DNA from 4 places in the Hahella sp. KA22 genome. Region 4 is predicted to be linked to each of the others. Evidence: predicted binding sites of a transcription regulator. Region 4 holds the regulator's gene; each other region holds the start of a gene.
The links. The regulator sigma-54, encoded in region 4, starts transcription at its own class of promoters, with help from an activator protein. The targets are predictions, from matches to a motif close to TGGCACNNNNNTTGCTNT.
Positions count from the first base shown of each region.

Region 1: the regulator sigma-54 is predicted to act here: its motif matches at 2,947-2,964, upstream of EUZ85_RS10775 (PA2169 family four-helix-bundle protein).
Region 2: the regulator sigma-54 is predicted to act here: its motif matches at 2,795-2,812, upstream of EUZ85_RS19105 (PEP-CTERM sorting domain-containing protein).
Region 3: the regulator sigma-54 is predicted to act here: its motif matches at 3,201-3,218, upstream of EUZ85_RS09670 (flagellar hook-length control protein FliK).

Region 1 covers NZ_CP035490.1:2,401,023-2,408,279, reverse strand. The annotation lists gene EUZ85_RS10790 (CHASE3 domain-containing protein) at 1-360, shown strand, start outside; gene EUZ85_RS10785 (response regulator) at 353-808, shown strand; gene EUZ85_RS10780 (response regulator) at 827-2,785, shown strand; gene EUZ85_RS10775 (PA2169 family four-helix-bundle protein) at 3,028-3,468, shown strand; gene EUZ85_RS10770 (HD-GYP domain-containing protein) at 3,589-4,707, shown strand; gene fabR (HTH-type transcriptional repressor FabR) at 4,779-5,405, shown strand; gene EUZ85_RS10760 (HIT domain-containing protein) at 5,433-5,858, opposite strand; gene EUZ85_RS10755 (UDP-glucose/GDP-mannose dehydrogenase family protein) at 5,881-7,230, opposite strand; gene galE (UDP-glucose 4-epimerase GalE) at 7,256-7,257, opposite strand, start outside.
Region 2 covers NZ_CP035490.1:4,323,761-4,331,017, reverse strand. The annotation lists gene EUZ85_RS19125 (Crp/Fnr family transcriptional regulator) at 1-89, shown strand, start outside; gene EUZ85_RS19120 (hypothetical protein) at 95-625, opposite strand; gene EUZ85_RS19115 (copper chaperone PCu(A)C) at 712-1,179, opposite strand; gene EUZ85_RS19110 (hypothetical protein) at 1,387-1,872, shown strand; gene EUZ85_RS19105 (PEP-CTERM sorting domain-containing protein) at 2,000-2,737, opposite strand; gene EUZ85_RS19100 (ImpA family metalloprotease) at 3,178-6,510, opposite strand; gene EUZ85_RS19095 (CAP domain-containing protein) at 6,920-7,257, opposite strand, start outside.
Region 3 covers NZ_CP035490.1:2,148,030-2,155,286, reverse strand. The annotation lists gene fliN (flagellar motor switch protein FliN) at 1-212, opposite strand, end outside; gene fliM (flagellar motor switch protein FliM) at 176-1,198, opposite strand; gene fliL (flagellar basal body-associated protein FliL) at 1,335-1,862, opposite strand; gene EUZ85_RS09670 (flagellar hook-length control protein FliK) at 1,965-2,996, opposite strand; gene EUZ85_RS09665 (Hpt domain-containing protein) at 3,337-3,684, opposite strand; gene EUZ85_RS09660 (SpoIIE family protein phosphatase) at 3,687-5,423, opposite strand; gene EUZ85_RS09655 (STAS domain-containing protein) at 5,490-5,795, opposite strand; gene fliJ (flagellar export protein FliJ) at 6,072-6,524, opposite strand; gene fliI (flagellar protein export ATPase FliI) at 6,556-7,257, opposite strand, start outside.
Region 4 covers NZ_CP035490.1:2,018,983-2,026,239, reverse strand. The annotation lists gene lptA (lipopolysaccharide transport periplasmic protein LptA) at 1-373, shown strand, start outside; gene lptB (LPS export ABC transporter ATP-binding protein) at 370-1,095, shown strand; gene EUZ85_RS09045 (RNA polymerase factor sigma-54) at 1,218-2,714, shown strand; gene hpf (ribosome hibernation-promoting factor, HPF/YfiA family) at 2,830-3,138, shown strand; gene ptsN (PTS IIA-like nitrogen regulatory protein PtsN) at 3,145-3,609, shown strand; gene rapZ (RNase adapter RapZ) at 3,636-4,496, shown strand; gene EUZ85_RS09025 (HPr family phosphocarrier protein) at 4,591-4,860, shown strand; gene mgtE (magnesium transporter) at 5,098-6,459, shown strand; gene yjgA (ribosome biogenesis factor YjgA) at 6,549-7,085, shown strand; gene EUZ85_RS09010 (carbon-nitrogen hydrolase family protein) at 7,096-7,257, opposite strand, start outside.

The DNA.
Region 1 (7,257 bases), 380 kb from region 4:
TCATTGAAGTTTATTCCTCCTGATCAGAAGCCTCTAATCACCATCAGTGTGAAGAGCTATCAACATTCGTTGCTGGAAGGAGGCGAGGAAACGGAGTGGTGCGAGCTTCGTTTCACCGATAACGGAATTGGCTTTGACGAAAAATTCAAAGACCGGATATTCACCCCTTTCCAGCGCCTGCACCAGCGCGGAGAATACGAGGGAACCGGCATAGGGCTAGCAGTATGCCGTCGCATCGTTGAACGCCATAGCGGCGCCATTAACGCCGAAAGTATCCCCGGTGAAGGCGCCACATTCATTGTGAACCTGCCGCTGCAGCATACGCCTATTTCTGAAATGGAGCCTGAACAATATGCCTGACACCAAGAGACCGCTGGTCATTTTAATGGCGGATGATGACGAAGATGATAGACAGCTCGCACTGGAAGCCATGCGCGAGAGCCGCGTGCTGAACGAGCTGCGATTTGTGAAAGATGGATTTGAATTAATGCAGTATCTGCGTCGAGAAGGCGAATTTGAAGATCCCGCCAACTCGCCGACTCCCGGCATTATACTGCTGGACCTGAACATGCCTCGCAAAGACGGCCGCGAAGCGCTGGCGGAGATTAAAGCGGACCCGGCGCTGCGACGCACGCCGGTCGTCATTCTCACCACATCAAAAGCGGAGCAGGATATGCTGCGCGGCTATGATCTGGGCGCCGCGTCGTACATCACCAAACCGGTGACCTTTGAAGGACTGGTCGCCCTTATGCGCGCGCTGGGACATTACTGGGTCGAATTCGTGGAATTGCCCAATCACGGTCATTAATCATCACGGAGGGCGCTGATGACGGAGAACCAGACCAACTTCCCCACACCCATCAAATTGTTACTGGTGGAGGACGACGAAGATGACTATATCATCGCCAAAGATCTCCTGGAGCAGATAGCGCCCTCGCAATTCGAGCTGGATTGGGCCAGCAACGCGGAAATAGCCCGCGCCGCCCTGGCCAGAGACGAACATCATGTCTGTCTTATGGACTATCGCTTAGGCCCGGATGACGGCCTGATGCTATTACGGGAGGCTCCCAAGCTGGGCTTTCACGGCCCGATAATCATGCTGACCGGCCAGGATGACAGCCGCCTTGACGCCGACGCGCTTCGTGGAGGCGCCGTCGATTATCTGGTGAAATCCGATCTCAACTCCGCCCATTTGGCCAGATCCATCCGTTATGCGCTGGCGCGCCGAGAGATGGAAACGGAGAGGCTGGAAAGACTGAAAGCGGAAGCGGAAAACCGTTCCAAAAGTGAGTTCCTGGCCCATCTCAGTCATGAGTTGCGCACGCCATTGACAGCCATTCTGGGTTATACCGAGCTGCTCATCGCGCAGGACAATGCGCCCGACAACCTGTCCTACCTGCAGATCGTCCAACGTAATGGGCAGCATTTATTAAGCCTGCTCAACGACATTCTGGACATCTCCAAGATCGAGGCAGGCAAGCTCGAAATGGAGTTTGTGCGCGTCAACCTGCAGGCATTTCTGGCCGACCTTTACTCTCTCATGGCGGTGTCCGCACAGGATAAAAACCTGCAACTGAGCTTTATCGCCGACTCGCCACTGCCGGAAAATATTGAAACTGACCCTATTCGTCTGCGACAGATATTGCTGAACCTGATCGGCAACGCCATCAAGTTCACCGAACAAGGGGAAGTCACCGTACGCGTACAGATGGTCAAGGAAGAGGAGCAGGAGAAAGTCCAGTTCAAAGTGCTGGATACCGGCCCCGGCATCAGCCTTCCGGACCAAAAGCGCCTCTTTCAGCCGTTCACCCAGGTTTACGCCAACAGCATGCGTCGTGGCGAAGGCGCGGGACTGGGACTGGCCATCAGCCGTCAGCTGGCGCACCGACTGGGCGGCGACATCCGCTTGAGCAGCAGACCTGGAGAAGGCAGTGATTTCACCGCTATCGTCAAACCCGGCCCGCTGGAAGGCGTTAAACGTATTCAACCTGACCTGGAAGCAGGTGATGCGATGGAGCCCCATGCCACGCGGACCCATCAAGTGCAGGGTCACCTGCTGGTCGCCGATGACTTGCCGGACATCCGTCGCCTGATCGGCCATCTGGTGGAAAGCGCCGGGGCGCAAGTCAGTTACGCGCAAAATGGCGCGGAGGCGGTTCGTATTGTATCTGAGGCTGCGCAATCGGATAACCCTATCGACCTGGTGATCATGGACATGCATATGCCGGTGCTGGATGGACACTCCGCCACCCGCGAACTGCGTCGCCGCGGCCACGAAACGCCTGTCCTGGCGCTAACCGCCGCCACCATGCGCGGTGAACGGGAACGCTGTCTGGCCAGCGGCTGTACCGATCATTTGAGCAAGCCGGTCAACGTCAATCAGCTATTCACATTGATTGAGCGCCATCTACCGAGCACACAAACCAGGTCGCCCTCCTTATTGCTGGTGGAAGATAATGCGGACGCGAGCGCCGCCACCGCGGCCCTGCTGGAGCACCTGGGCTGGCGCGTACACTGCGCCGCAAACGGCGCCGAAGCGCTGGAAATGGCGGAGAGAATAAGGCCTTCTGCGGTCGTACTGGATTTGAATCTTCCCGATACTGACGGCTACAGTCTGGCTCGAAAAATTCGCGACCAAGGCCTTGCAGACGCCCGCCTCATTGCATTAAGCGGTTATGCAGAGGATAAACGTCGCTCTTCAGAGGCAGGGTTTCAGCACCACTTAATGAAGCCGGTTTCTCTGGGCGAGCTGACAGCCGTGCTCCCCGCCAAAAGCTCACTCTGACGCCTATTGCGCTCTCTACTCCCAGGCCGACTTGTAAAAGCCACAACAAAGCGGCCCTCCTTTTTTCTTATTTACACGACTCACTTCCCGTTATTATCCTCAAAACGCTAGACACCATAAAAAAACCAGCCATTTCAAAGCATTACAAATAAACCCATATCTGGCACAGCTGTTGCTCTACTACTAGTGAACCGCGGACAACCCGCAAGAAGTAGATCCAAGGAATACTGAGGAGATCAATGATGACTAATTCAGAAACAAACAGCTTGAGAGATCTGGTAAAGGTGCTTAACGATGGCATCGACTTCTATACCGAAGCCAAAGACAAGGTGAAGAGCAATGCAGTGCGTTTGGTGTTCGAACGCATGTCAGCCATTCGCGAAGGCGCAGTAGGCCGGCTGCAGCCCTATATTGTCTTCGAAAAAGGCGAAAAAGAGACCGGACACACTCTCGGCGGCATTCTGCGTGAGCACTACGCCAAAATCCTGGCCGCCATCAAGGATAATTCAGAGCATGTGTATATCGAGCAGCTGGAGGAAGTCGAAGACAAGACTCTGGAAAAAGTCCGCGACGCCATCGAGGAAGTGAAGGCCCCCGGCGTTCAAGCCACTCTGCAGGATATCTATCCCACTTTGAAGCGCTGTCACGACGAGATGAGCCGCCTGCAGCGCGCGACTGCGTAAGCACTCGCCCCCCCCTACACGCCGCCGGGAGGCCTAAGGCGCCCGAGCGGCGAAGTCGGGCAATAACTATTTTTCTGGCTATACTTCAAAGTATGACTGTATCCATGCTGGTAATAAGATATGGCCCAACCATCCCCTCTCCCCTATTTCCATGCAACCACTCTCAGGCCAGACATACTGTCGGACTTGCGTGAAAGTTTCGAAAAAAATCTGGTAGAGCTGGAAGCCGCGCCCAACGACGCCACACTGATCGCCCGTCTCTGTGCAAACTATGAAGCCATCGCACAGGAAATAAAGTTCGCGGAGATCGAACTGGGGTCATTGATGCAGGGCATTTACACCATCATGGCCGGAATTGCTGACAAGCAATTGAACTTCCGTCCGGAAATCAGTGATTTGCTGCTACTGGCAATGGAGCGCATTCAGGTTTGCGCCGTCGCCATCGATAACGGCAGCTTCGAAAATATTCAAATGGTGGAGAACGCCAGGATCAGCGACCTGCTCTGCCAGCTTCCCAAGACAGTCGCGAACGGCCGCAACGAGGCCATGCAGGAGCTTTTGGCGCTGCTCGCCCCGGAGGTCAGCGCGCAAACGGCGGGACGCAACGCGAATGACGTTTATTCCGAGCTGCTGGCGCTATGGCGCAAGTACGATGTCCATACCAACGCCGACCTGCTGTTTTTTCTCAGCCTCGCGACGCCGGCTGAAGCACGGTCACGTTTTTGGCTGGGTAAAAACCGGCGTGTGCTCTTACTTGCCCTGGCGATGAATCGGCACGCGCGCGAGCCGGTCGATCCAGCCCAGCTTAGCGCCGCCGCGCTGGTGCATGATATCGGCATGTCCTTTCTTCCCCTCGATATCCTGCATAAGAGCAGCAGTCTTTCCAAGTCAGAAGATCACAGCATTCACAAGCACACCAGCGTAGGCAGCGCCTTGCTGATCAATATGCCGGAGTGGCAGGAATCCCGTCGCATTATTGATCAGCACCATGAGCATGTCAGCGGCAAGGGCTACCCTATTGGGCTGCGGGATCGCGAGATTTGCGAAGGAGCCAAGATCATCGCCATTGCGGACGCGTTTGAAGCGATTTCTCACCCACGCATCTACTCCAGCCGCTATAAACGTCCCTTTATCAGGGCTGTGCTGGAAATCAACAGCCGCTCTGGCAGCCAGTTCTCACAAAAGTGGGTCGATGTGTTCAACGCCGTCATCCGACCATTGAAATACGAGTTATACTAGCCCGCCTTGAACAAGCCGCACTCCTACCGGAGAGTGCGGCGCACCTCGATCGCCCAATCAGGATTTCGCTATTGACCACGAGAGCCCAACAGAAAGAGCGCACCCGTCAGGCGCTAATGAACGCCGCCCTGCAACAACTCGGTCCAGACCGCAACTTCGCCAGCCTCAGCCTGAGAGAAGTCGCGCGGGAAGCCGGCATCGCCCCCACCTCTTTTTATCGCCATTTCAATGACCTGGAAGAGCTCGGCCTGGCTCTCGTGGACGAAGCGGGCATCACCTTGCGCCGACTAATGCGGCAGGCGCGTAAAAGAGTCGCCAAGAAAGGGGGACTGGTTGAAACCTCCATCGATACTTTTTTCGAGTATCTGAACTCCAACGCCAACCTGTTTCGCTTACTGCTAAGGGAGAAAAGCGGCGTCTCATTGCGCTTTCGCACAGCCATCAAAGCGGAAACTGACCATTTCATTACTGAGCTGACGGCGGACCTGGGTCGATTCGGAGAAAATGGCGGCGCGCCATTACGGGACCCCAAAGCGGTCGCCGATGCGCTGGTGGTGCTGGTATTTAACTGCGGCTCAGAGGGCCTGGACGCCGACGCGGCGGAAAGAAAACAACTGAAACTAAAATTGTCCACTCAGCTACGCATGGTGTTGAGAGGCGGACTTGTGCAAGAAAAGAAGCCTGCGCCGCCGAGATAAGCGGCCCAGGCGAGTGATATCAGCGGCTCAACCAGTGATAGCGATCAGCGGACTAAGCGCCGCGTGAATCTTCTGTTTGAGCGCCTGCGCATCCTGCTCTGAATAGGGCTGCGCCGGACTCACGCCCCAAACCGGCTTCGGCCAGGCTGCGTCCGTAGGAAAGCGAACGATATGATGAAGATGCAGCTGCGGCACCATGTTGCCCAGAGCCGCCACATTCAACTTATGTCCATCAAACAGCGTCATCAGCGTCTTGCCGACTATCGCCGACTCGCGCATCAACTGCCCCTGGGCCTCGGGGTCCAGCTCATAAGCTTCGCGAGCGCCTTCCACCCTTGGAACCAGAATGCACCAGGGGTACTGGGCGTCATTCATCAGCAACAGGCGGCACAGAGGCAAATCGCCGATCACTATCGTGTCTTTCGCCAACTGCGCATGCAGCTCAAAACTCACAGCGTTTCTCCTTTATCTGCACTCAGGCTTCCGCACCCTTGCCGATACTTAGCCCACGACCAATGCCGTAATACTGTACGCCTTTACGCTGCACGCGATCAGGGTCATACAGGTTGCGGCCGTCGAAAATCACCGGCTCTTTCAGAGCGCTGACGATATAGCCGAAGTCCGGGGAACGGAACTCCTTCCACTCTGTACAGATAATCAGCGCGTCCGCGCCTTTCAGCGCCTGCTCTTTGGTGCCGCACAACATCAATTCGTCTTTGTCGGCGTATATGCGCTGGGTTTCCTCCATCGCTTTCGGGTCAAACGCCTGCACCTTGGCGCCGGCGGCCCACAACGACTCCATCAGAACACGACTTGACGCTTCCCGCATGTCATCCGTATTCGGCTTGAACGCCAGTCCCCACAGCGCAAAAGTGCGCCCCGCCAGCTTGCCATTGAAATGTTCACTGAGTTTACGGAACAGCACGTGCTTCTGGGAGTCGTTCACAGACTCCACCGAAGACAGCAACTTCGCATCGTAAGCCACATCTTTAGCCGTGCGTACAAGCGCCTTGACGTCTTTCGGGAAGCAAGAGCCGCCATAACCGCAACCAGGATAAATGAAGTGATACCCGATACGAGGATCAGAGCCAATGCCTTTACGCACCTGTTCAATATCCGCGCCGAGCAGTTCCGCCAGGTTGGCGATTTCATTCATAAAGCTGATCTTGGTGGCCAACATGGCGTTGGCGGCGTACTTGGTCAGCTCCGCCGAACGCACATCCATCACCACCATACGGTCGTGATTACGGTTGAACGGCTCGTAAGCCTCTCGCATCAGACTGACGGCGCGCTCACTTTGCGCACCCACGACAATGCGGTCCGGCTTCATAAAGTCGCCCACCGCATCGCCTTCCTTCAAAAACTCAGGGTTGGAGACGACGTCAAACTCCAGCGCAACGCCTCGTCTCGCCAGCTCGTCGCCGATAACCGCGCCAACCTTATCGCCAGTACCAACCGGCACCGTTGATTTATCCACGACCACTTTATAGTCCTGCATGTGACGCCCGATTGTACGCGCCACGGTCAAAACATATTGCAGATCCGCAGAACCATCTTCGTCCGGCGGCGTACCCACAGCGATAAACTGCAGGTCGCCAAACGCCACGGCTTCTTCAGCATTGGTCGTGAATGACAGGCGGCCCGCCTCCACATTCAGCTTCACAATGGGCTCAAGCCCTGGCTCATAGATTGGAATCAAACCGTTTTTCAGGTTCTGGATTTTCTTTTCGTCCACGTCGACGCAGAGCACTTGATGCCCGACGTCCGCCAGACAGGCGCCCGTCACCAAACCTACGTATCCGGTGCCGAAGATGGCTATTTTCATGAGTGCACGTTCCTATTGCTTAATCTC
Region 2 (7,257 bases), 2.3 Mb from region 4:
AGCAGAAAGGGCTTATCGCCACGTCCTATGGTGAAATACAGATCCTGGACATGGATGCGTTGAAGTCGCAGGCGGGCATGCTGGAATAAACGGATCACCATTCATAGCGGTCAATGCGCTTACCCTGATAACGCACCACAGGGCAGTTCACCACAATGTCGGTGCGATGTATCTCCAGCTTTCCCTGACTCTCCGCCACGAAAATCTGTTCCTCGGATTTAAGCTCTACAGGAGCGACGCCCGTTTTCCAGACGACTTCATACATCAGCCACAATGGACTGTATTGTATGTTGACGCTTTGCGAGCCTAAGGGCTTTGGCGCGGAGGGAAATATACTGGGCTGGTCGACATTACGGACCCGGTAGACCCTTTCCAGTACGGTGCGGACCTGAGGCGGCTTAGGGTAATCTGGAATTGCGTCTCTCAAGCGGGGAGCGTAATTGGCCTGCATCATCTCCGCCATATCCCGATCAGAGACGTCTGTGGTGATGTAGTAAATGCGCTCGCCGTCATACCAGGCGGGATGCACCGCCATATCCACATGGGGGCGGTGTGTATTGGAGTATCCTTGTCCCGCACAGCCGGGCAGGGCAAGGGCGAAAACCCATATGGCGAGGCGCTGCATGTCCAACTCCCTTGTTCGCATTCCTATCCAGTGTAGACAAGGATACGCCTATACGCTTGAACGAAAGGCGGGGGAACAGGATTGTGTCAGGGGCCTTCGTAGGAAATAGGTTTGACCTCGAATTCCACGGAAACCGCGCCGCCATCGGCAAGATTCAGGGTGACGTTGACATGGTCGCCGGGATTCAGCGGGCGCTGACGCTGCATCAACATCAGATGCATGCCGCCGGGAGCGAACGAGATTTGGCTTCCTGCCGTCACGGCAAGGCCTTCTCCCATGTGTTGCATACTCATCTGACCGTCGTCATTCACTGTCTGATGCATCATGACATGGCCGAAGTCCACGCTCTCCGCGCTGGTAATAGTGACCGTCTGGTCGGATGGATTGTTGAGCGTGAAATAGCCCGCCATGGGAATGGTTCCCGGTGTAAAACGAATCCAGGCGTTGTTGGCTTCAACCGTCTGCGCGCTTTCATTCTGCGCAGAGACAAGCATTGGCGAGGACATCAGGGTGGTGGCGAGAAGGGCTTGGATCAGGCTTTTTTTCATCATCATTGAGAGATTTCAGGTGCGGTTACGGGGTTCAGGCGGCTATCAATCAGGAGACTCAATCGGAGTCCAAGCCTAACACAGTGCGCACACTGAGAAAATGTAGCGTTAACGCGGAGTTATGCGTCAAATTGTCGCTGGACAATTTCTGATCCGAAAGGCACACTGCGCGGCCATATCCTTCCCATCATCAGCGCGAATGAGGTTTTGACGTTGCAGTTCAAGCGTTATTGGGTGAGGGGCGCAGCATTGCTCGCCCTGGTGTTGCTTCTGGCGTCGTTAGGTCTGGTGCGGCAATGGCTTCCCAGTTCCGGCGCTCTCGATATCGACCAATTCAAGAATATCCGTTTTATACAAGTCACTGAATGCGCGACTGAGCAAGGTCAGTGCAGCCTTCCAGTCGATGTAGGCAATGTGCGCTTTTCATTTGGCGATGAGCCGATTCATCCCGCGCGGGCATTTCCTATTCACCTTCAATTACAAGGCATAGAGGCGGAGCGGGTCCGAGTCGACTTTGAGGGCGCCGATATGTACATGGGGCTTAATCAGACCAAACTAACGCGGATGGCGGACGGATCATTTCAAGGGGAGGGATACCTGCCCGTGTGTATTACCGGACGTATGCTGTGGAAAGCGACGATTTTCATCGGTAGAGAGAACGACACGCTGGCGCTGGTGTCGGAGTTTGTCACGGAGTAAGTAAAACGTCCCTGTTCGGTTGTAGTCGGGAGGGGTGTAACAAGAGTGTAAAAAAACTCTACACTCTCCGCTGCGCCTTACACCTGTCACCCTGTTCTTATCGACTTATTGTATTAATCTGCAGAAATCAGGCTTTTTTACGGCGGGAAAGGCTTAAGCTAACAAGCCCCAATCCCAGCATCGCCAGTGTGCCTGGTTCTGGAACGCTCAATCCGCCTTCAATAACATCATTAGCGCAAGTGGCGGCCCAACGTAGACCTAGTGCTGTGGAAGAACTCAGGTCTGTGATGCCGAGGTCAGCCAGCGTTAACGTGAATGACAATACGCCCATGGTTCCAACTGTTGTGCTGACGCCGCTTAAATCTGCACTTGAAGTCTCACCCGCCACTAAAGTGGCTTTGCTGGTGTTAACTGCGACTTCCTGGTTTTTTCGAACGCTGCTGCTGGTACCGGAGCTGACTAGTTGATCCATGTAATCAACCATGGACAGGCTGTAAAGATCGCCAGTGGAGGTGTCCAGAGCGAATTCCCACTTTTCACCGTTGGTGATGTCATCGTCTTTGTAGCGATCTGCTGCGTTACCGAAAGGACTCCAGCCATCGACGCTTATAAAGAGATCCCCATACTTGTGCCCGTATGAGTCCGCGCCTTCGAAAAAGTTTGTGAATACGGATACATAGAGGTTGTCGCTGTCGTAGGTAACTTCCATACGGTCGACTTGGTAGACATTGGGATCGCCAAAAACGTCGGCGTTGTATGAGAGGCCGGCCCCGTTATATCCGTCGTTGATAGTAACGGCATGTGCGCTGACTGCGGCTACGCTCAAAGACAGCGCTGTAAGGGCGTGCTTTATTCTTGAGGTCATAACCAACTCCTTTTTTTCTAATTGGGGTAAGTAGGTCTGGGTACATCACCGCTTTCTCACGCATTGGTTGTGCCAAAACCCAATTAACCTTATTTTTCAATGTGACAGCCTGTCATTAAGTAGTCCGTATTGCCTAATCCGTAAAATTTACTGACATACGAAGGGAGGAGTCTGGGAAAGCAGACATATGAAATTACTTAACGAAGTCTTTTTATATTATTGAAAATAAAGGATTAAAAAGTTACACGCAGAGAGCGTTGGCGCTTTTACATGTCAGTGTAACCTGACAGAAAAAGCCAGTTTCTTAAACTTAACCTTGTAAATTTTCTGACGGTTGTGTGCTTTATCGGACACTTGCGTAGGCGCATCTGAAATGAAAAGCGGCGCATAGCGCCGCTTTATTGATTACCTGATCTTCGCTGAGGAAGACGAGTAAAGTTTTACAGGCTTGGCCAGGTTTGCACGCCGTCTACGAGAATGCTTGGTTTATCCAGGCCATAGCAGAACTTGTCGCCGCCAGACGCATAGTACTTACGCGGGGCCACAGGCAGACTGAAGGAGGCAACCTGGGCTGAGGCCTTGGCGCTAAACGGCAACGCCCACATGGACAGGTAATCACGGAAATCCAGGCCTGTAGCGTAGGAGACCGCCACCGTCATCCAGTCATTGCTGTTGATGCTTTTTGCTTCATCCAGACTGTATTGAGAGAAGCCAAGATTAGCTTTCGCCGCTGACCAGGCTTCCTCGCTGGCTAACGCCGAATTGAAGTTGCGATCGAGAATGTGCAGTCTGGGCAGCAAATTCCAGCCGTCATTCAATTTGCCTTCGCCCTGAGCGGTCATCATCATTTGCACCGTGATTCCAGCGCCGTTGGACCAGCCGGTTAATTTTTTGCTTTGCACGTAGGCCTGTGGGTTGGATTCACTGACGGAGTCGCGCAGCACATTGAACATACTTTCGAAAGGCAAAGACTGGCAGTCCGGATTTTTGCCGGTATCAATGTAGTAATGCGACTTCGAGTAGTAGGAGTAAGGGTTAGTGCTTGCATGTCCATCCCAGCCGTTAAAGCGGAAACGGCCGCGCTCCAGGCCATGCCCTAATTCGTGAATGTCGCCGTGTCCAATCGGACTGAATTCCCAATAGGCGTCATATGGGTTGCCTGAGCAGCCATAACCACAGGTGGCCTGATCCGCGTTCATGTGCTTAACGATATCGATATGCTCGATTTCCAGGCTGTGCGCCGCCGCGAAGTCATGTATTTCCGCCACTACGTCAATGCCGGGTCCTTTGAAGCCAGCCAGGATGTGCGGGAAGTTATGGATGTAGCGCATGGTTCCCGCCGCCAGAGCCGCGCCGGTTTTCCAGTTTTCGTCCTGCATGGACTTACGCATTTTATCCAGCTTGGAGTGGACTTCGAAGCCTGGCGTGACGAGTTCCGCCCAATCGTAGTCGCCCTGAGCCAAGGCCTGTTCAAAGCTGGCGTTGTCTTCTTCGCCGTTCCAGAAGGGATGTTCGCCCACATTCTCGAATCGGAAAGAAACGTTCTTGCCGTTGCCGCCAAACTCAATCTGCACCGGGCCTCCGTAAGCGGAGGTGAAGGTAATGCTCTCGCCGGATTTTATACTGAACTTCGGCGTCTGCAGGAATTTCGGACGGGTATAGCCGTTCTTCTCAAACTGATGGGTGGCCCCGGAACGCTGTGTGTTGACAAAGATAGAGGTGGCCACGTCGGCGCTGTCCAGGCGAGTCACCTTGACCGTGTGTCCAGGCAAAGCGTAAACGCCGGCGGCGCGGAAATAGCGTTTGCTTTCCATGTCTATGGTCTTGGTGACGGTTGAGACATGATCGAAGTTGCTGCGGCTGAAATTGCCCATATCCTTTTGTGCGGGATTCAGCGCGCGGTAGTTGTAGACCGAGTAGTCCGCGTACAGCGATTTCAGGAACGCATTATCTTCCGTCGTAATCTTGTCCATAGGATAGGTGGCGCTGGCGCGGTAGTGGTCGCCCAATAACGCGAGCAACTTTTGATAGCGCTTACCTTCGTTGGCGAAGATATCCATCTTACTCTTGTCCAGGTTGGACATGATGCTGCGCACTTCGTCTGCGCCTTCGAAGAAACCGGCATTCAGGCCGCTGACGGCGGAGCAGTTCTCGCCATCACAGGCGGACCAGTCGAAAGCGTAATCCTCGTTTTCAAAGTGAGTCAGCATGGTTTTAACGTGTGTGACGCTCTCCGGGATCTTGCCCATGTCGTCGATGGAGTCATAACCGCTTAGATAGAGCCTTTTCCAGTAGTTGTCTTCCTGGTAGGACACGTTAAACAGCGTGAAAAGTTTGCCTCCCAAGCTGGTCAAATTGCCGTCCCAGTGCAGATACAGCACTGGCGTCCCTTTCGCCATGGCGGCGGCTACCGTCGCAGTGATGGCGTCAACATCCGCTTCATCGCTTTTTTGGGAAATGATCAGCAAGTCCGGATTTGTATTGAGGCAGTCCGCCAGTTTGGAACCATCGCAATCTCCCTGCGCGTTGTAGCTGACGTTTTCGCCATAGCGCTGGTCCAGCCACTTGCGCACGCCGGTGGCGTCATGAAACCAGTAGCTTTCATCCATTTGCGCCATGACCAGCTTAAGCGGTTGTGCGTCGAAATTATTTCTACCAGTCAGCCAGACGATCGCGTTTTGCATAAATTGGTGCATTTGCTCATTGGCGCTGCCGCGTTCGCGCATGGGGTTACCGCCAAGGACCATATAGCGCGCATCATCTTCGCCGATAACGCCAAAGCCGCGGTTATAAACCGTTTTGCCTTCATTGGCCGCATTGGATATCAGAATGGCTTCGTTTTCGCCAAACATGGCGCTTATCTGCGCGGCGTCGTGAGTAGGGTCCCAATCAATGGCGGTGAGGCTATCGCCTTTGGCGGTTCCATCGGTATTCAGCTGGAACAGATCAATGCGGGCTTGATTGTAGCGGGTGCGGTTGGCTTCAATCGTGCGCAACGCGGCGGATGCGAGATCGCGGCTGTTTTCGACGACCAGTGCGTCGCCTGTACGAATGGCCTGTTCCACGGGATTGAAGGCGATTTCCAGATCAAACTTCAAATCGGCGCTTTTTTCCCCGTCAGATACGCGAATGACAATGCCTTTCGCCATGCCCAGGTCATCTGCGCTGGGAGATCCCGTAACTTTGCCGGTGTTAGCGTTGATGCTCATCCAGGATGGGCCGTTCACTAGCTGAAATGTAAGGGTGTCGCCGTCTATATCGTTAACAGTGGGGGTGAAGCTGAAGGGGTCGCCTTCTTTGGCTAATGGGCTGGGCGTCCCGGAAATAGTGGGGGGCTGGTTGGCGTCGCTGCCTGAGCTATCGTCGTCAGAGTCGTCGCTACCTGTGTCGTCATCACTGCCTGTATCGTCCCCACTGGAACTATCGTCAGAGGCGTCATCTCCATCACTGGTATCGTCGCTGTCGCTGCTGGCGTCGTCGTCATCGCCGCCTGCGCCATCAACAGAGTCTCCGCCAGTGGAGTCGCCATCTGTCGCGCTGTCTCCATCAGACTCGCCGTCGTTGGCGTCGCCGCTACCATTGGAGTCATCGCTATTAGTGTCGCCGTTTCCGGTATCGCTTCCGCCGGAGGTTGTTCCGCCGTCAACTGCTGATCCGTTGTCGCCGCCGCTGTTATTACCGCCGATCTTGGCGTCGTCGTCTGACCCACAGCCGGTCAAAGCGATGGCGCTTGCCAGGAGTATCGATCCGGCTAAAGGATGAAACCGCAACATCTTATTTCCTCGTTTTCTACATTGGCGTTGATCAAAAAGCACGCAATATTACGTTGTCGTAGAAACGCGTGCTATAAGCGGCGTGACAACAATTATAAAATGTGAAGGCGCGCCAATTTATATGTAATTATTTGTGTATTTATGTGTTATTGAATTACTTCTTTTAAACTAAACTCAACAAACTAATCGTAAACGAATGATGTTGAGACGATATTAGAGATATCGTATTTAAAAACAGGTAATTAGAGAGATATAAATAGAGAGTTGATGAGGATAAAACATATCTATTGGGGGATCATTAAGCCAAAAACATTAAATTAATTTAGTGCTTTTGGCCTAATTATTAATATGTTTCGCCGAAAAACTGTTTCGTTATGAATTTACTGTGACGACGTTGGCGTGATGAATGTTATCTCTGTCCGAAAACCGCCGTCCAATAAGAAGGGTAGTCTGCGTCGGATGCGTCGACTTTGGCGGCCCCCATTTCTGTATAACCTTTGCTCATGATATTGGCGCAGTGACCTGGACTGTCCAGCCAGCCTTTCATGACCTGCGAGACGGAACCGTATCCGGCGGCGATGTTTTCTCCAACGCGTTGATAGAAGTACCCTTGTGATTTTACGCGCGCGCCTACGCTGAGGCCGTTGGAGCCGGTGTGGCTGAAGAAGTTATTGTCCGCCATATCTTTGCTGTGAGCGCTGGCGGCGGCGGCGAGTTTGCAGTTCCAGGTCAGCGGGGGAGCTTTGC
Region 3 (7,257 bases), 130 kb from region 4:
GAAGCCGCGCGGATGTCGTCATCAGCGCCTTTCCCTTTGGCTTCCGCACTCTCCGCCTCCGCCATAGCAGCGGCCCATTCATCCTCTCTACCGCCGTCAGCGTCAGTCGCTTCCTGTTCACCCAGCGCAGCAGCCCATTCGTCCGCCAACGCCTCGTCTTCGGACTTCGTATCGTCTAAATCGTTTTCTTTATTGTCGTCGTCTTCAGCCATTGCGCCTCCTTAGTCGGCGTCGCCGCCGACCGCTTAATCTTATCTACAATCTTGAGCGCCAGATTGCCGTTGCACTGCCCTACCTTGGCGATGAAAATCGGCACGCCGTTCGCTGTCACCGTAATGGTTTCCGGCATATCGACCGGAATCACGTCTCCAGGCTTCAGCCTCGACAGAGAGCGCAAAGAAATCTTTTGTCTGACCACGGCGGCGTTAAGCGGCACCCTGGCTTCCAGAATGTCCTGCTGTAAAGCGCTGATCCAGCGTTCGTCGACATCGTCGACGTCGCTCTGCACGCCAGCGTCGAGCACCTCGCGAATGGGCTCGATCATGGAGTACGGCATGGCCACGTGCATGTCTCCGCCGCCGCCGTCCAGCTCAATGTGGAAGGTGCTCACCACCACTACTTCACTGGGGCTGACGATGTTGGCCATGGCCGGATTAACTTCTGAGTTGACGTATTCGAAGTCCACCTTCATCACCGCATTCCAGGCTTCCTTCATGTCATGGAACACCTGTTCCAGCACCATCTGTACGATGCGGATTTCCGTCGGCGTGAATTCCCGTCCTTCGATTTTGGCGTGACGGCCGTCGCCGCCGAAAAAGTTGTCCACCAGTTTGAACACCAGTTTGGCGTCCAGAATAAACAGGCCGGTTCCCCGCAAGGGCCGAATCTTCACCAGATTAAGACTGGTGGGCACGTAAAGCGTATGAATATATTCTCCGAACTTCAGGATCTGCACGCCGCCGGAGGCCACATCCGCATTGCGGCGAAGCAGGTTGAAAAGACTGATGCGGGTATAGCGGGCGAAACGTTCGTTGATCATCTCCAGCGTCGGCATGCGACCGCGGACGATGCGGTCCTGGCTGGTCAGGTCGTAACTGCGCACCCCCGCCGCATCGACATCCTCCTCGGTGTCGACGTCGCCATCGTCCACGCCATGTAAGAGCGCATCAATTTCGTCTTGAGATAATAAATCTTGCACAGCCCTACACCTTGACCCAGGGTCTAACAGGAAATGTTATGCATCTAGTTCTATCACCTGAGACGGGCCTATAACAAGTCCCGCCTGCAGGTCTGACAGCGTTTCAGCGCGGCGATTCGATACACCGCGCCCGCGGTTACTGCAACACGAAATTGGTGAACAGCACCTGCTCAATTTCTCCATTCACGCCCTGTTCCTTCAAGGCTGTATTGATGACTTCCTTCGACTCCGCCAGCAGATCCTGGCGGCCCTGGTCCGTCTGTACGCCCTCGAAATCCTTGCCGCTGTAAAGGTTGATCAAGCGATTGCGAATCACCGGCATGTGCAGCTCCACGCCGTCCAGCACCCCTTGATTGCGCGCCAGCAGACTAATGCTCGCCTGCAGAAAGCGTTGTTTGCCTTTGTAGTCGAAAGTAACCACCAGCGCCGGACGCATGTCGTAATAGATAGCCTCCGCCTTCACCGGCGCGGCAGGCTCGCCGCCCTCAGCAGGAGTATCTCCACCACCCTCATCGGGAGAAGACTTGAGCAGCATCATGGTCACTCCCACACTGGCCCCGATGGCGATCACCAGAATCAGTACGATAATAATGAGCAGCTTCTTGCTCATGCCGCCTGATTTGCCGGTCTCCTCGCCGCCTTCTCCACTATTGTCTTTCGCCATAACTTAGTTTCCACCATCGACAGATAAACAGGTCACTGGGGAAGCCGCCGCCTCCTTGTCGATAAGTGTAGTTCATTCCTTTGATTTTTCAGTGAAAAACCATCAGACGTAATAATCCACCATGCGATCCGTGGCCAGCGCCTGTTCGATTCCCGCCACGCTTGCGCCGTCTTCGTCACCCTCGCCGGCAAACAGTCCGCCATCGGCGCCGCCGGATTCCTGACCACCACTGGCGCCCCCCTGTTGCTGCTGACTGGAGACGTCAAACTGAGATAACTGCAGGCCTTGCTCCGCCAGCAATTCTCGGAGCCGGTGCGCCGCGCCTTCCGCCATGTCGCGGACGATGGCGTGAGGGCTTTGAATCTGCACATGAGCCTGATCTTTCTGCACATGAATTTTCATTTCGATGGGACCCAGCTCCGGCGGATTCAAGTGTACGCTGGCGGATTGAATCTTCTGCCCCACGAACCAGACCACTTTCTGCGCCATGCCCTCGCCCCAGTCATCTCCCTGCACCGGTTGCTGCAGTGTGGTGACATAGGGCGGCGCTGCCGCATCGACTTTAAATTCCGCTCGTATGTTGGCGGCGACTCCATGCAAGGCGTTAGGCTTGGCCGCGCTCTGTGACTCCGCCAGCTTCAGCAGCGCGGCGTCCAGCGTCTCGCCATCGGCGCCAGCTTCCTGTTCGCCGCCATTGCCGTTTGCGGCAAGCGCCTGAGTCAGTTTGATCAGTTCGCCGCCCTTTTTCTCGCCCACCTTCTCTTCATCGCCCTCAACGGCGTCATGCACCGCCCGCGCCAGAGGCGTCAGCGCATTTTGTCCGGTAGGGTCCGCCCCTTCCTCTTTATCCCCCGTCAATTCAGCCAGGGCCATCGCCTTGATGGACTCTTCATCGCCTTCCACTGAGGTTTGTTCTCCTGACGGCAATTTCACTCCGCTCTGCGGCGCAGTCTGATCTATATCCGTCAGCGCTGCTTGGGCGACAGCCACTGCATCCTCCGATGTCTTATCGTCATCAGGCGCTTTTTTCTCATCGCCTTTTGCCGCTTTGACGTCTTTCTTATCCACTTTGTCCGTCTTGTCCGCGACTTCCCGGTCCAACACCTCAGAGAAGCGATCTTCCTTATCATTCATAGCGTTAGCCTCATCCCTCTGATTGCCTGACGGCCTCGGAGTCGATTTCGGCGCGACTTTGGGTATATCAATAAATGCCACTGAGCTGTCCATTTACTGTCCTCAAATCCAAGTTACAACTTACCTGCGGATGCAACGGGTCTCACCAACGCCAACGCGGCAATCGCTGTCGCGAAAGCGGCAAAACCATTGTTTTGAGGGATAAATGCACAGATCAGGCCAAGTTACGCCCGAGCGGAATCAAAGCTTTATAGAGAAGACAGAGAGGAGGAAAAATATAGGCGGGAGTTTTTACGACGACAACCGATCCACACCGCCGACGGGGACGATGCAGCGCCTGCTACACCTGTTCCCGTAACAAGGACTGCACGACTTCAAATTCCTGCTCAATGGAGTCAAACACTTCCCGCGCTTTCTCCATTTGCTTGAACTTGCCGATCAACTCTCCTTGCCGGCACAGTTCGGACAACGCCGGCAAGCCCAGATTGGTGGCGCTGCCTTTGATACTGTGACAGCCGCGGCTGAATGCGTCCGGGTCATTGCCGTCCAGCGTCGCGCGAATGGCGCGCATACGTTCGACCGTATCACCGATAAAGGTCTCCACCAATATCTGAAAGTCGTCTTCCATTACTTCCCGCAGTTCCGCCAGGGCGCCCATATCAAGGTGAGACAGATCGTTCGAACTCATATTCAAGCTTGCCACTCATAATCCACTTCAACGATGTTGCCCTGACCGAAGTACTCCACGCGGCTGCACATGGAGAGCAGCAGGGCCGTGCCACGACCACTATAACAGGTCGGACCCGGTAATTTACCGTCGAGTTTCTGATAATCAAAGCCTTTTCCACTGTCTTCCACTCGAATCGTCAATACGCCTCCGGCGACCGCGCCTTTATGACGAACGTCCACCTTCACGAAATGACCATCCAGCTGGCGAATACGCTCCTCGCGCAGGCGATAGTATTCCGCAAATCCGTCCGGGCTGGCCTTGAGCTTGGAATGCAGGCCCAGCACGCCATGCTCCAGAGCATTGGTGTAGAGTTCGCTGAGAATGGTGAACATCTCGCCGTTGCGCGTGCGCAGTCCGGGCACTTCCATGACGATCTGCAACAGCAGCGGCACCGGGTCGAACACCGCCAGGGAGTCGCTACACAGCTCGTACGCCATACGCCAGTGCTGCGGACCTTTGAGGCCGGTATTGGTGAGATAGTTGTTCTCTATCCCCAGCTCCTTCTCCGGCATCATGGTCAGCTCCACCAGCGTCAGATCGTCGCTGGGACCACCCTCCCCCATGAAATCAACCACGGAGCGGCGGATTTTTTCAAACAGGTTCGGCTCCTGCAGATTATCCTCAAAAACCTGCTGCAGACGTTTTTCGCCAAACATCTCCCCCTTCGCATTGGTTGCTTCGACAATGCCGTCCGACCACAAATACACCCGATCGCCATGTTTCATTTCAAAGCGATAGGTGCGCGCGTCGAAGGCCTCGCCTTTGAGGATGCCAAGGGGCAATCGGTTGGAGGCGACCTTGAGCAACTGATCGCCCTGCACCAGATAACAATCCGGCAAACCGCCGATCCAGATCTCGATTTCTTCCTGCTCGAAGTTCAGCTCCGCCATACAGGCGCAGCAGAAAAAGCCCACAGGCAGGATTTTACGCAGCTTCTGATTCACTTCCCGGAGGATATCTCCCAGCGCATAACCTTTGCTGGTCATGCCATAGAAAATCTCCGCCAACGGCATGGCGCCGATCGCTGCAGGCAAGCCATGGCCAGTGAAATCTCCCAACAGCACATGCATGCCGCCGGACGGTTTCTGACAGGCTAACAACACGTCGCCGTTAAAAACCGCCAGAGGCGAAAGCAAATGCTTGATGTTGTTGGCGCCGAGGCAGCCCACATGGGCCACGTTGTCGAACACGGTTTTGGCGACCTGCTGCTCACGCACCATATGGTCGTTGTGTTCCGCGATCTGGTCCCGTTGCCGCAACAGGGTTTTATGCATGATCCGCATGCGGTTGAACGCGTTGATCTTGGCTTGCAGGATAATGCGGTTATAGGGTTTTGACAGAAAGTCGTCGCCGCCCGCCTCAAGGCATTTGGCGAGCGATTCCGCGTCGCTGAGTGAGGTGAGAAAAATAATGGGAATCAAGTCTTCGCCGGCCAGCAACTTGATCTTCCGCGCCGCCTCAAAGCCGTCCATGCGGGGCATCAAGGCGTCCAGCAGGACGATGTCCGGCCGGAACTCGGAGAATTTCTCGATGGCGTCGACGCCATCCACCGCCGTCGCCGTATCATGTCCCTGCTTTTTGACGATATTCTGCAGGATCATGCGATCCGACTGATTGTCGTCGGCGATGAGAATTTTTAGCGTTTTCTGGGACCCAAGAACGGACGAGGCCATTTCTGAGTCCAGGGATTGTTTCATAGCAATACCCGATAGGCGCATAAATGGCGGAAAGTCCGTTTCAGGCGCCCGAAAACTGCGGGCGCTTTATTGAATAACAAACAGTTGTTCAAAATTGGAAATCGTCAATATCTTCCTGACATCATTGTTGCAGTTCGTGATGCAGATTTTAGCGTTGTCGCCGCCTGCATAGTCCCGCAATAACAACAGCATCCCCAAGGCGGAGCTATCCAGATACGTCGTCTCCGTCATATCGATCTTGTACTGCTCGAACGGTCCCTCAGGGTTTTCGTACGCATCCCTGAATTCCTGGTGGGAACTGAAATCAAATCGCCCTTTAATGCGAATAGTCAGTTCGGCATTATCGTCAGAGCGGCTTGTCGTTATAGACATATTGCCTCCTTCTGTTGGCGCTCCCCTAATCAAACCATCAGGATCGGTTAGATCCATTCTGTGTTCTTTTTATTTGAAATTCAGGATATTACGAATAGTACGCAGTGAATTTCAATACTCATATTCTTACTAATTCATCAATAGCTGATTTTTACTAAATTTCCAGTTTTCATTCACTTGGCCGCTATTTATCCGCAGCCAAAAACTGACTTTCAGGCACATTTTCCGCCTGTTTCAGCTAACTCGCTAAAACCAAAAAACTTTTTCTACTGTATCTTAATGTCTGTTGTGATAGGCGCGTCGACCGACAGCATCGTCCAGGTTGCGCTGTTGCTTCTTGTCCTCGTAATAGGCTTCCTCTTTTTTGCAACGATCAATAAAGTCCTGCATGTTATTTTTTTTCTGATACGCCGCCCGCCACACTTCCGTTTGTTGCGACAACTGCTGTTTCAACAGCAATAACTGCTGTTGCTGCTGCTCGATGGCCGAGCCCAGCCTGCTGATGAAGACATGATAGGTTTGGATATGACGCACTGAACGTACGCCGTTTTGAGTACCCCTTAATTCATCCTGATAATCACGCTGATAGGCGACCAGTTGCTCCAGCTTGCCTTCCGCCTGCTCCACTCTGCGTCGAATCTCGCCCATTTTCTTGCGCTCGTTTTCCTCGTCCCGCTCCGCCAGATCAAGCACCAACGACAACCTTTGCGACTTCTTTTTCTCCGCCACGTTAAAGCACCTGAACTAAAGTGGAGTAACCCTATGGTTTCGCCGGGGCTCTGGGCGCAGCGCCTTGCGCCGGAGCCGGGGTGAACAATTGATTCAACCCTTGTGCGCTATCATTCAGCGTAGCGCGTTCCCGCAGACTTTGCTGTAAAAATTTGCGCATGTGGGGAAATCTTTCAATTGCGTAATCGGTTTCTTTATCGGAGCCGGGAACGTATGCGCCGACGCTGATCAGGTCACGCGTCTGCTGGTAGCGGGCGTATAACTGCTTGAAGCGCTGCGCCCTTTGCAAGTAGTCCGGCGTCGTCACCTGAGGCATGACCCGGCTGATGGAGGCCTCGATATCAATGGCGGGATAATGCCCCTCCTCCGCAAGACGTCGGTTCAGTACGATATGGCCGTCCAGAATCGCTCGCGCGGCGTCGGCGATAGGGTCCTGCTGGTCGTCCCCTTCCGTCAGCACCGTGTAAAAGGCCGTAATGGAGCCGCCGCCGGGCTTGCCGTTGCCCGCCCGCTCCACCAGTTGCGGCAGTTTGGCGAACACTGAAGGGGGATAACCTTTGGTGGCGGGCGGCTCGCCCACCGCCAGGGCGATTTCCCGTTGCGCCTGTGCATAGCGCGTCAGGCTATCCATCAGCAACAGCACGTTCTTGCCCAAGTCGCGAAAATACTCGGCGATGCGTGTCGTCAGGACCGCCGCACGCAAACGCATCAACGGCGAATCGTCAGCGGGAGA
Region 4 (7,257 bases):
CACCTATATCGGCAATGTCGTCATTACCCAAGGCAAATCCAGCATTGAGGCGGACAAAGTCATTTTATACACCGACGACAATGGCATCAGCCGCTTCCAGGCGACCGGCAAACCCGCTCATTTAGTGCAGTTTGACCAAGAAAAACAAACTGAAACCCACGCTTACGCAGAAAGCATGGATTATGACCGCAGCCAGAGTAAAGTCGTTATGCGTAACCATGCGCGCATTCTTCAGGACAATAGCTCAGTGGAAGGCGAAGAAATTATTTATTTCACAGACAAGCGTTTAGTCACGGCAAAGGGAGCCTCATCGGGCAATCAAACCGAGCAGGTTGAAATTATCTATCATCCGCCCAAATCTAATAAACAATGAGCACTCTCACCGCCAGAAACCTGGCCAAGGCCTACAAGAAACGGCCCGTAGTAAAAGATGTGTCCGTTGAAATCCGCAGCGGCGAAATCGTGGGCCTCCTCGGCCCTAACGGCGCAGGAAAGACCACCTGTTTCTATATGGTGGTAGGACTGATCCCCAGCGACAAAGGCAGCGTATTTATTGACGAAACGGAAATCACCGGCCTGCCAATGCATGGGAGAGCGCGCAAGGGCATTGGCTATCTGCCGCAGGAAGCATCGGTCTTCAGAAAGCTGTCAGTAGAGGACAATATCTACGCCATTCTTGAGACCAGAGCAGATCTCAGCCGCAAGGAGCGTAAGCTTAAGATGGAGGAGCTGCTGCAGGAATTTCACATCACCCATATTCGTAAAAGCCTGGGCATGAGCCTCTCAGGCGGCGAGCGTCGACGCGTGGAAATTGCTCGCGCGCTGGCTACGGAGCCCAAGTTTGTTTTACTGGACGAACCTTTCGCCGGGGTGGACCCTATTTCCGTCAATGATATCAAGCAGATTATCGAGCATCTCAAAAAGCGCGGCATCGGCGTTTTAATTACAGACCATAATGTGCGCGAGACCTTGGATATTTGTGAACGCGCCTATATTGTCAGTGAAGGATTTATTATCGCAAGCGGCGCCCCAAGTGATATCCTTGCCAACCCAAAGGTTCGAGAGGTCTATCTGGGTGACCAGTTCAAACTTTAGTTTAACCGGCGGCCTCCATCCAAGATGGACCCCAAGGCTCAAGAGCTTAGGATTAAAGCACCTAATAACTATGAAAAACTCACAAGATCTGTGCCTGAATCGGTGGTAAGCATCAGATGGTTATGAAAACTTCATTGCAGTTAAAGCTGGGTCAACAGCTGACCATGACCCCGCAACTGCAACAAGCAATAAAACTTTTGCAGCTTTCAACACTGGATTTACAGCAGGAGATTCAACAAGCGCTTGAGTCCAACCCCATGCTGGAAGTGTCTGAAGAAGACGAATCTCCCAACCACGTTCAGAACGATACGATCAGCGACATGCTCGCTAATAACTCCAGCAAGGAGCGAACGCAAGAGTCGGGCATGGATGAAGGAGGATTCGCTGAAGAGGACAACTGGTCCGATTCTATTCCGAACGACCTCCCCGTCGATACCGCCTGGGATGATGTCTTCCAGAGCGGATCAAGCAGCTACAGCGGCGGCGAAGATGACGAGTACGACTTCGAATCCCGCAATAGCAAAGGCGAAACCCTGCAAGACCACCTTCTCTGGCAACTGAACCTTACCCCCATGTCCGACATTGACCGCATGATCGCTGTTGCGATAATCGATGCAGTCAATACCGACGGCTATCTCTCACTCACTCCTGACGAAATTCATGGCGGACTGCAAACTGAGGGGGAAGAGGAAATTGAGCTGGACGAAGTACGCGCCGTCTTAAAACGCGTGCAGCAGTTCGATCCTCCAGGAGTCGCCACCTGCAACTTACAGGACTGCCTGCTGAGCCAGTTGAACCAACTGCCTAAAGACACCCCCTGGCTTGGACAGGCCAAGCTGGTGGTCAGCCACTATATCAATCTGCTTGGCAACCGTGACTACGCCCAGTTGATGCGCCGCAGCCGTCTAAAAGAAGACGATCTGCGGGAAGTGCTCAAACTGATTCAAAGCTTGAACCCAAGGCCAGGCGAAGGCATTCAGGAAAGCAATACCGAATACGTGGTTCCTGACGTTATCGTCAAAAAAGCCAACGGCCGCTGGCTGGTGGAACTGAACCCTGAAATCGCCCCGAAGATCCGCATCAACCCTGGCTATGCAGGCCTGGTGAGACGGGCGGACAACAGCTCAGATAACACTTATTTGCGCGACCAGTTACAGGAAGCCCGCTGGTTTATCAAAAGCTTGCAAAGCCGTAATGAAACTCTGTTGAAAGTCGCCTCACAAATCGTCGAACATCAGCAAGGATTCCTTGAGTACGGCGAAGAGGCGATGAAGCCACTGGTGCTGCACGATATTGCGGAGGCGGTGGAGATGCATGAGTCAACGATTTCCCGGGTGACCACCCAGAAATACATGCACACTCCTCGCGGCGTATTTGAGCTGAAGTACTTTTTCTCCAGCCATGTCAGCACAGATACGGGTGGCGAGTGTTCTTCGACCGCTATTAGAGCTATTATCAAGAAGTTAGTCGCGGCGGAATCACCAAAGAAACCATTGAGCGACAGCAAAATTGCTGCGCTGCTTGGCGAACAGGGCATCAACGTCGCCCGTCGCACGATCGCAAAGTACCGGGAGGCGCTTTCCATTCCGCCTTCCAATGAACGTAAGCGGTTAATTTAAAAGGAGGAATGCAGGCATAAGACTTAAATCAAATAGTCACAAATTGGATGTGCTAGTATTTTTCATGGAAGTGCAAAATTCATAATGCACCGTATATTGGCATTAGGAGCAAAGTATGCAAATGAACATCACCGGACATCAAGTCGAGTTAACTGAAGCACTGAAAGACTACGTTAACAACAAGTTCGACAAGCTCGAACGACACTTCGACAGTATCAGTAATGTCCAAGTTACGCTCTCCATTCAAAAACAGCGTCAGATTGCGGAAGCAACCATGCACATAAGCGGCGCTGACCTGCATGCCAATGCTGAACACGAAGATATGTACGCGTCAATTGACGCACTGGTGGACAAATTAGACCGCCAGATCCTCAAACACAAAGAGAAGCACGTTGATCGGATGCACGGCGCATCCGCCAGATAACAGAACATGGCCCAAACCACACTAACTATTGAGTCAATTATCTCGCCCGCCCTCACACGCTGTGGGGTGTCGGGCTCGAGTAAGAAGCGCGTTCTCGAATATATCGCCAATCTGATTGCGCAACATTTTCCGTTTTTGGACGAGAACGCCATTTTTACCAACCTGATATGCCGTGAAAGACTCGGCAGCACTGGTATCGGCCAGGGTATCGCGATACCCCATTGCCGCTTGGAGAACTGCGACCGCATCATAGGGGCCTTGCTTACGCTCAAGGACAAAATCCCTTTTGACGCCATAGACAACGAACCCGTGGACCTGCTGTTCGTTCTGATCGTGCCTCAAGAGGCCACCAGCGAACACTTGGACCTACTGAGCCAGCTGGCCCAGAAATTCAATGACCGTCGCTTCTGCGAACACCTGCGCGACTGTGACAACGACGAAACCCTGTTCAGGAGGGTGCTGGAGAAATAATCCAGCTTCGATGGAAAGAGGAAGACATGAAGCTGATTATCGTAAGCGGTCGTTCAGGCTCCGGAAAAAGTACGGCGCTCCATGTTCTGGAGGATATGGGCTATTACTGCATCGATAACCTGCCTATCGGTCTCCTCTCGCCTCTCACCCAAGAGGTGCTGGACCAGGGAAAGACCCAGAATCAGCAACTCGCCGTCAGCATAGACGCCCGAAATCTTTATAGGGATTTATCGGATTTCCCGTCGATTTACGCCACTCTGCAAGCGCACAATATTGATGTGGAAATCATCTATCTTGACGCTAATGACGCCACCTTGATCAAACGTTTTCATGCAACGCGTCGCAAGCACCCGCTCAGCAGCAAAAGCACATCGCTGAAAGAAGCCATCGCCAAAGAGAAACAGCTGCTGGAGCCGATCGCCACTCTGGCGAACCTATATATAGACACCAGTGATCTCTCCATTTACCAGCTAAGGGATCAGGTGAAGATCAGGGTTATCGGGCACAAAACCCAGGAACTGGCCCTGCTCTTCCAGTCGTTCGGCTTCAAGCATGGCGTGCCGTCGGATTCCGACATGGTGTTTGACGTGCGCTGCCTTCCTAACCCTTACTGGGACACCGCACTGCGCGGCTACAAAGGCACAGATCAGGAAATCATCGAATTCCTGAAGCAGCATCCGGAACCGGAACAGATGCTGCAGCACATTATCAGCTTTCTTGAGACCTGGATTCCGCACTTCCAGAACAGTAATCGCACCTATATGACAATCAGCATCGGCTGTACTGGCGGGCAACACCGCTCGGTCTATATCTGCGAGTGCCTGGGAGAGCATTTCAAGAAAAAATATGATAATGTCCAAGTGCGCCACAAAGAGCTGGCGCAATAAGGTTTTAACAATAAGAAGCCACTGTCGCTTAACAATTAAACCGGCCTGAATCCAACATTCGGGAAACTTCAAACTTTTATACTCATCGCGCCCCATGATCCAGGAACAAGTCACTATTATTAATAAGCTTGGCCTGCACGCCCGAGCGGCGGCCAAATTCGTGTCCACCAGCGGCCGATTCGCCAGTAAGATCAGAGTAGCCAAAGAAGGCCAGGAAGTTGACGGAAAAAGTATAATGGCGGTCATGATGCTCGCCGCCAGCAAGGGAACGCTTCTTACGCTGAAAATAGAAGGTCCGGATGAAGAGGAAGCTTTTCACGCCATCAAGGCTCTGATCGAGGACTATTTCGGAGAGGGTGAGTAACCCTACCGCTTTAGGGGCGCTTCGCCCCATCCCTTCCAAGCATGCCAAACAATACAAACCGCTTGAATAAAGTAAGACAATTCCCTGATTTTCCTTAGACTATTTTTCGTCTTAACTTACACTTTATAGTGGGCTCGCTTATACTGGCGCCACAACGGCGCAGAGCCCGTCTCTGTATTTTATCCGGCAAATTCCTCGCTGCCCGTTGCGGGCCGCCCTAAACGCGGATGTAAGTCTATGTCTCAAGCGACCGAAAAAAGCACTGCCAAGGTCCGTATGCGCTCCATTGCGGAAGCGCTGGAAAGCGGTTCTTTGCAGCAGGTCGCGCGCATCCTGAATGGCGGCCTCTCCCCCAGCGACATCGCCCACTTGCTGGAATCATCTCCGCCCAATGAGCGGAAGTTACTCTGGCAGTTAGTCGATGACGAACTGGATGGCGAAGTTCTTCAGTATCTGAGCGATGAAATCCGTTCCGACTTCCTGAGCGAGATGAATGCCCAGGACGTTATCGAGATCGCCGAAGACTTCGAAGTCGACGACCTCGCCGACTTGTTACAGCAATTACCGGAAGCCGTCATCCAGGAAGTCCTGGAGACCATGGACGCCCAGGACCGCCAACGTCTGGAAGAAGTCCTGGCCTATCCCGAGGACTCCGCCGGCGGTCTGATGAACACGGACATGATCACCGTGCGCCCGGACATAACCGTCGATGTTGTGCTTCGCTATTTGCGCAGCCACAAAAGTCTGCCCAACATGACCGACAGCTTGCTGGTGGTGAACCGAAAAGATGATTTTATCGGCGTACTCCCTGTCACTACGCTATTGGTGTCCAGCCTTAGCTCAACCGTGCGTGAGATCATGCGCACGGATGTGGAGCCGATTCCTGCGACTGTTGCCGATAAAGAAGTCGCCACCCTGTTCGAACGCCACGATTTGGTTTCAGCGCCGGTCGTCAACGATAAGGGCAAGCTTGTAGGCCGTATCACCATCGATGACGTGGTTGACGTTATCCGTGAAAACGCCGATCACGAAATCTTGAGTATGGCGGGTCTGGACGAAGAGGAAGATATGTTCGCCCCCATCATGAAGACGGCTAAAAGTCGCGCCGTCTGGCTGGGGATAAATCTGATCACCGCGTTTCTCGCTTCTGCGGTCATTGGCATTTTTGAAGCGACCATTGCAAAAGTAGTCGCTCTGGCCGTATTGATGCCCATTGTCGCAAGCATGGGCGGCATCGCAGGCAGCCAGGCGCTCACACTGGTAATCAGAGGGATGGCCACGGGCAAGGTCAGCTCAAGTAACATTCGCTGGCTGATGAACCGTGAGTTTCTGGTGGGAGCCTTCAACGGCTTACTCTGGGCTTTCGTGGTGGCGACCGCCGCTATGGTCTGGTTCAACGACGTCACTATTGGCGTCCTGATCGCCTCAGCGATGCTAATCAATCTGACCGTCGCAGCTATCGCCGGCACCGCTTTACCTCTGATACTAAAAACCCTGAAAATAGACCCCGCTCTGGCCGGAGGCGTCATCCTGACAACAGTTACGGACGTGGTTGGGTTTATGTCATTTCTGGGACTCGCCACAATCGCCTACGCCTGACTAGGCGCAAGGCGAATGCCTGTCTATTCTTATCTTACTTGAGCGCTGTGTTACCATTTTAGTTTCCGAGAGTTGATTCGAGCATTTCAATGAGCCATTCACATCACGACGACGATTTAGAAGACGATTATTACGACGAAGAGGATCTGCCCCCCAGTAAATCCAGCCGCAAACGGGCGATGGAGGCGCTGCAACAGCTAGGGAAGAGATTGACGGAACTTAAAGCAGACCAACTCAGCCAGCTTTCACTGACTGACCGACTGCTGGATGCGATCCACACCTATAACAAAATCGGCAGCCACGAAGCCAAACGCCGTCAGCTGCAATTTATCGGCAAGTTGATGCGGGATGTGGACGAGGAGGAGCTTCGCTCATTTCTCGACAAGTTCGACCAAGGCTCCGTACAACAGGCTGCGGAGCATCATCGCCTGGAGCGCTGGCGGGAGTCCCTGATTTCAGAAGGGGATCAAGCGGTGACTGAATTTATGAATCAGTATCCGAACACCGAGGCGCAACACCTGCGACAGCTAATCCGCGCAGCGCAAAAAGACATTACGGAAAACAAGAATCGCGGCGCCGCCAAAAAGCTGTATCGCTACTTAAAAGAGGTTGTCGACGACGCCTGATTGCAGAGCGCTACTTGAGTCTGCGATGAGCGAGTACGGGCATTCTGGCCCGTACTTCCTGCAGCTCAGCCTTATCCAGAGTGGAGAGAAAAACGCCTTCTCCTTCTTCCAGCCCTCCCATAACCTTCCCCCAGGGATCGATAATCATCGAGCGCCCATAGGTGCGTCGAGA